Regions from separate parts of the Xenorhabdus griffiniae genome, predicted to be linked through region 2. Evidence: predicted binding sites of a transcription regulator. Region 2 holds the regulator's gene; each other region holds the start of a gene.
What was found. Region 2 encodes PurR, which represses purine synthesis genes. Its sites were predicted from a motif close to CANGCAAACGTTTGCNTG; they were not measured.
Positions count from the first base shown of each region.

Region 1: WDV75_RS01155 (nucleobase:cation symporter-2 family protein) is a predicted target of PurR. The motif match lies at 1,060-1,077, and genes of this name have one in related genera.
Region 3: WDV75_RS16940 (NCS2 family permease) is a predicted target of PurR. The motif match lies at 1,062-1,079, and genes of this name have one in related genera.

Region 1 covers NZ_CP147737.1:244,471-246,682, forward strand. The annotation lists gene WDV75_RS01155 (nucleobase:cation symporter-2 family protein) at 1-1,008, opposite strand, end outside; gene gltS (sodium/glutamate symporter) at 1,250-2,212, shown strand, end outside.
Region 2 covers NZ_CP147737.1:2,548,874-2,551,085, reverse strand. The annotation lists gene punR (DNA-binding transcriptional activator PunR) at 1-235, shown strand, start outside; gene purR (HTH-type transcriptional repressor PurR) at 239-1,264, opposite strand; gene sodB (superoxide dismutase [Fe]) at 1,765-2,212, opposite strand, start outside.
Region 3 covers NZ_CP147737.1:3,789,848-3,792,059, forward strand. The annotation lists gene WDV75_RS16940 (NCS2 family permease) at 1-995, opposite strand, end outside; gene glk (glucokinase) at 1,660-2,212, shown strand, end outside.

The DNA.
Region 1 (2,212 bases), 2.3 Mb from region 2:
GTTCTGACCAAAGCAGGAATTTGGAAATGTATTGAACACGGCTGACACCATAGAATTGAAGCCATTTGCCAGTACACCCCCCTTGATACGTTTCATGTAGAGTGGGCCGCTGACAGGCTGTTCGGAGACATCAGAGGTTGCTGTGATATCACCAATTGTTTCCAGTGATGTCACCATAAAAATCAGCATCAGTGGGATCAACAGATTCCAGTCAAAAGACAAGCCATAATAGAGTGGAGAAGGAACGGTGATGATTGGTGCATCTTCTTTTGGTGTTGAAACGGGTAACATATCCATGTACCAGGCCAGCAGATAACCCACTGTCATGGCGATGACCAGAGATGCGACACGCAAGTAAGGGTTATTTTGGCGATTCAGCAATACGATAACGGCAAGAACAGTTCCAGCGAGCAACAGGTTTTCCGGTGCACCAAATGTGCCGTTTTGAATCGCAGAATAACCACCACCAATCGAAGTTAATCCCACTTGAATTAACGATAAGCCAATAATCATTACCACGATACCGGATACCAGAGGTGTGATGATCCGTCTTGCCAAATGTAACACGCGTGAGAGCAGCACTTCCGTCATTGAGGCGAGCATCAGTGTACCGAACAAGGCTGCCATCATCGTTGGAATATCCGCACCACCATTTTTCAACGCCAGGCCACCCATAATCAGTGGGGCAACGAAATTAAAACTGGTGCCCTGAATTGAAAGCAAGCCAGAACCGATTGGCCCCCAAGAGCGAATTTGAATAAGTGATGCCAAGCCAGAGGCAAACAGGGACATACTAATAATGCGTTGGGTATCTTGCTCTGGAAGCCCCAGAGCCTGGCAAATCAACATCGCAGGCGTAATAACAGCCACAAACATGGCCAGTAAATGTTGGGATGCAGCAAATAAGGCATGTGGAAGCGGTGGCTTATCTTCCAGACGATAGATCAGTTCGTTGTTTGATTTATTGGGAACTTCTGATGAATTGGATTCACGGGGTAAATTGACCATGTTGTGAAATTCCAGATAGACAAAAAGCGCATTTTAATGATTCTCATCACTAAAGCAATCGTTTGCGTTAAGTTTTCATCATGAATTACAACTTAATCCCGTCACATTTTTAAATGTTTTAACTTGTGTTTATGAGTAATTTTATTTTTAATCCAACCCTTACCTGCTCTTGGCGTTTTTACAGGATGATTATAACGTCACATTAAATTCACATAATATTAACAATGGATGAGGTACATCAATGTATCATCTGGATATTTATGGCACGCTCGTTGCTGCCACACTGGTTTTGCTACTAGGAAGAAAACTCGTACAATCAGTCCCATTCCTTGAGAAATATACGATCCCTGAGCCAGTCGCAGGTGGCTTATTGGTTGCGTTAGTTCTGTTGGCAGTTAAACAATCTATAGGTTGGGAAGTCAGTTTTGATTTATCTCTCCAAGAGCCTCTCATGTTGATGTTCTTTGCCACAATCGGTTTGAACGCTAACCTTGCCAGCCTGAAAGCAGGCGGAAAATCTTTGGTCATTTTTGTCTGCGTGGTTGTTGGACTGTTATTTGTACAAAACACGGTTGGCATCGCCTTGGCGAAAATGCTTGGCCTTGATCCGTTAATGGGATTGCTGGCAGGCTCCATTACACTATCTGGTGGGCACGGAACAGGTGGTGCCTGGAGTAAGGTATTCACTGAGCGCTATGGTTTTGAAAATGCTACGGAAGTGGCAATGGCATGTGCAACATTCGGTTTGGTTTTAGGTGGCTTGATTGGTGGTCCGGTTGCCCGTATGTTGGTGAAAAATACCCAAACACCAGGGTTGGAGGCTGAGGATACCGAGCTGCCGACGGCATTTGAGAAACCTTATACTGGCCGGCTTATTACACCATTAGTGATGGTGGAAACTATTGCTATGGTTTCCATTTGCTTATTGGCAGGTAAGTTTATTGAGAAACTGTTACAAGGCACAGCCTTTGAATTGCCGACATTCGTGTGTGTTCTGTTTGTTGGTGTCATTCTTAGTAACGGCCTCTCTCTGCTTGGTTTTTATCGGGTATTTGACCGAGCGGTGTCGGTCTTGGGTAACGTCAGCTTATCACTGTTCCTGGCGATGGCTTTGATGAGCCTGAAACTGTGGCAACTGGCTTCCCTTGCGCTGCCAATGTTGGTCATTCTTGCCGTACAGACTTTGGTTATGGCGTTGTATGCT
Region 2 (2,212 bases):
TGTTGGATTAAGTTGCTTGATGGATGGATTGTGTGTAGGCATGGTGCCTAAGCACCGTGCGCAACCGCTGATCCGTAAAGGCAAATTGATGACACTTGAACTTGAACAACCATTGCCTGACAGCCCATGCTGCTTGACATGGTCGCAAAAAAGCCATTCACCGGCATTAAGCTGGTTACTTGATTATCTGGGGGATAGCGAAACGCTTAATGCCGAATGGCTGCAAGAAAATTAACTGTCAGCGGCGATAATCGATAAAAGGTCCATCTGCAACAGAGCGCCGTTCAACAAGGCGTGGGTGGACTTCGATAGTTTGTACATCCTCACGTTTATTGACTATCCTGTCCAGTAACATTGAAAAGGCCATTTGCCCTAAACGCTCTTTGGGTTGGTGAATGGTTGTCAATGCTGGCGTAAAATAGCGGGCATTACGAATATTATCATAACCGATAATTGAAATATCTTGCGGAACACGCAAACCCAACTCATCAGCTGCACAGATCGCTCCCATAGCCATGACATCTCCACCACAGAAAACAGCAGTTGGACGATGTTTTTGATTCAGGATCTTATACATGGCTTGGTAACCGGACTCAGGTTCAAAATCACCTTGTACAATCCACTCATCCCGAATAGCGATATTGGCTTCTTTTAGTGCCTTAAGAAAACCTTGGTGGCGGCCTCCTCCCGTATTTCTTGCCAATGGTCCAGGAATGGATGCAATATCACGATGACCGCGTTCAATAAGATAACGGCCAGCCAGGTAACCACCATGAAAGGCATTATCAATAATTGCATCGGTAAAATCACCTCTGGATTCTCCCCAATCCATGACCACCATAGGAATATTACGATAGCCTTCCAACATACTCAAAAGTTGCTCAGGGTATTCTGAACACATTACCAGCAAACCATCTACTCGTTTTTGTGCGAGCATCGCGAGATATGCTTTCTGTTTATCAAGATTGTTATGAGAATTACATAAAATCAGGGTATAACCTTTGCTATAGCAGCTATTTTCAACTGATTCTATGATCTCAGCAAAGTATGGTGCTTCACTTGATGTTGCCAGCAACCCAATGGATTTGGTGTGGTTAACTTTTAAGCTACGGGCAACCGCACTGGGAGAATAGTTCAATTCTTTAATAGCGGCCCAAACTGCGGCCTTTGTATCTTCGGCGACGAAACGGGTTTTATTGATAACATGGGATACGGTTGTAGTCGAAACACCAGCGCGTTTGGCCACATCTTTAATCGTTGCCATGAAAAAAGGACTCCTGACCTTCTGGTCTAATTTATATACCCTTTATCTTTCTTTTCGGGTATAGCTATTTGTTAATCGTTTACCAATATATTTGTATACAGGGTGATGGTTGGCAATAATTTAGCGGTAAACCTTGAATTTTGTCTGATCTAGCTCAAAAGTGAAAGTAATAATCGATGCTATAAAGAGTATGGATTAAATCTTGCGGTATGATTTTTAGATAGTATGGCAAATAACCGCTTAAAATTTAGGATGTTGAGGTGTCTTAATTTTCACATTGAGGATGTTCTATGGATACAGATCTGAAATTGGGATTATTGGCCGCCAGTAGTGCATTAATCATGATTGTTTTTCTGGGGAGCCTCTGCCTGATCTGATCAAGATCTAAAAGAATTTGTAGCCCCACTTATCTTAAGGGCGGGTTTTCCAACATGTGCAATATCGCAAATAAAGGAAAAGCCCGCCCTTATTATTTCAAACTAGTATAAGAATTAATCTTATTAAGCTAAGTTTTCTTCAACAAAGTTCCAGTTGACCAGAGCCCAGAAGTGCTCCAAATATTGAGGGCGAGCATTGCGGTAATCGATATAATATGCGTGCTCCCAAACATCAACAGTCAGCACTGGCTTATCTTCGCCAGTCAATGGCGTTGCTGCATTAGAAGTGTTAACGATAGCCAAAGTACCATCAGCTTTCTTGACTAACCAAGTCCAACCAGAACCAAAGTTTTTCAGGGCTGCATCAGTGAATTGCTGTTTAAATTCAGCAAAAGAGCCGAAAGCATGACTGATAGCATCTGCCACTTTTCCGGTGGGTTCGCCACCACCATTTGGTGACAGGCTGTGCCAGTAGAAAGTATGGTTCCAAACTTGTGCTGCGTTATTGAAGATGCCACCTTCAGATGTTTTGATGATCTCTTCCAGTGATTTTCCGGCAAATTCAGTATCT
Region 3 (2,212 bases), 1.2 Mb from region 2:
GTCTTACCTCCAGCAGCGGTTCCTGCGGCAGACTCAATATAAACCGCTGCGGGAGAAGAGCCGATAATCCCAGCAAAAATACTACTGACAGAATCGGCTGTCAGCGCCTTGCCGCCATTGATAATCTGGCCTCTCTTATCCAATAAATTAGCTTGCCCCGCCACAGCCCGGATCGTACCCGTTGCATCAAATATAGCTGTCATGACCAGAGCCAAAACACTGGGTAATACAATAGGCTGTAAAGCGCCCATAATATCCATACTGAACATCAGGGACAGACCATCTTCCCCCAATGTAGGAAATTTAAAGAATCCTTGATATTTAACGGCCGGATCAAAAATTAAGCCGATAATAGAAATTACGATAATCATCAGCAAGATACCGCCCGGCACCTTCTTGCGTTCCAGACCGATAATGCCCGCCAGCCCCAATAACGTCATCACCACAGGAAATGACGTCAATGAACCAAAGGACACAGGCAAGCCAGCGTTTGGGTTCTTTACCACCAGACCTACGCCATTGGCTGCAATCAACAATAAAAACAAACCGATGCCAATACCCGTTCCATGTGCAATACCCATTGGCATATTACGCAAAATCCACGCTCGCACGCCCGTTACTGAAATTAACGTAAACAAACATCCCATCAGGAAAACCGCACCGAGAGCCACGGGAATGCTGACCTGTTGCCCTAATACCAGGCTAAATGCGGTAAACGCTGTCAACGAGATCGCACAACCAATCGCCATTGGCAAATTAACCCACAACCCCATCAATAACGAACCGATACCGGTCACCAAACAAACAGAAATAAACACGGCGGTATGAGGAAATCCGGCTTGCCCAAGCATCCCTGGCACCACAATAACGGAATAGACCATCGCCAAAAATGTCGTTAATCCAGCGAGAACTTCCTGACGTATCGTCGATCCGCGTTCAGTAATCTTAAAATACCTATCGAGTTTGCATTGAGTTGGTGCCTGCATACCAGACATGTTTTTCCCCTGCTTCTGTTAACTATATCGCTTTAAAAGTTCTCTCCCTATTTCTTCACCTCTTCAAACGAAAACGATTACGCCACAAGATAATAAAAATCAGTGCTGCATTCATTGGCTCAACCATTCGTTTGCGCAATCGTTTGGCCTGCTGGATAAAGAAACAGTGAGAAAATTTGAAGCCAACGATTATCCAGTGAATCAGGGATAAGAATCAAGCAATAATCACATCAAAGATGATAAAACTCATACTCTGTATTCTGTATATTTACAGGGGTATTGGTTAACAAAGATGTTTTGCTTTCCGAAGCCAAATCGCAGGCCAAATTTACCGTGATAATCCCTCTGCCCAAGCAATAACGTGGGCATCAAAACAACATGGCGATAAGGCAATCATGCTATTCGGTGATCGGCTTAAAGAAAATCAACTGTCAGTCGCTATTGAATCACAGCCACTCTGATCTTCTAACTCAGTTATCAAAGCCGTAGATTTGCTGGCAGATGAAATGGATCTTATAACCTATAATAATCAATATATTATCTGATTCCCTCACCACATCGACACATTTTTATGCGGCCTTTAAGCCTGACCTTGTGTAAAATCCCCTCAATTCGACTTTTGACTGCTTCATTAGGATTTCTGTAAGAATTAAGGAGATAAACCATGACAACTTATGCCCTGGTAGGTGATATCGGCGGTACAAATGCACGTCTGGCATTATGTGATGTAGATACTGGGCAATTGAGCGCGGTCGAATTCTATCCCTGTGCGCATTATGAATCGCTCGAAATTGTTATCCGCCAATATTTGAAACAGCAGAATTGTGCAGTCAAATATGGCAGTATCGCTATTGCCTGTCCGGTGACGGACGATGTAATCAGTATGACTAACCATAGTTGGCGTTTTTCTGTTAGCCAAATGAAAGCCTCTTTGGGGTGGGAACGTTTTGAGGTGATTAACGATTTTACCGCCGTTTCCCTCGCCATTCCGGTTCTGGCAGCAGGTGACGTAATTCAGATTGGTGGAAAGCAACCTCAAACTAAACGCCCTATTGCGGTTTATGGTGCAGGGACTGGGTTAGGAGTCGCACATCTTATTCACACTGGCAGCCAATGGATGAGCTTACCTGGTGAAGGTGGTCACGTAGAGTTCGCGCCAGATAGTGCGGAAGAAGATCATATGTTGCGCGTACTGCGCGAAGAATATGGACATGTCT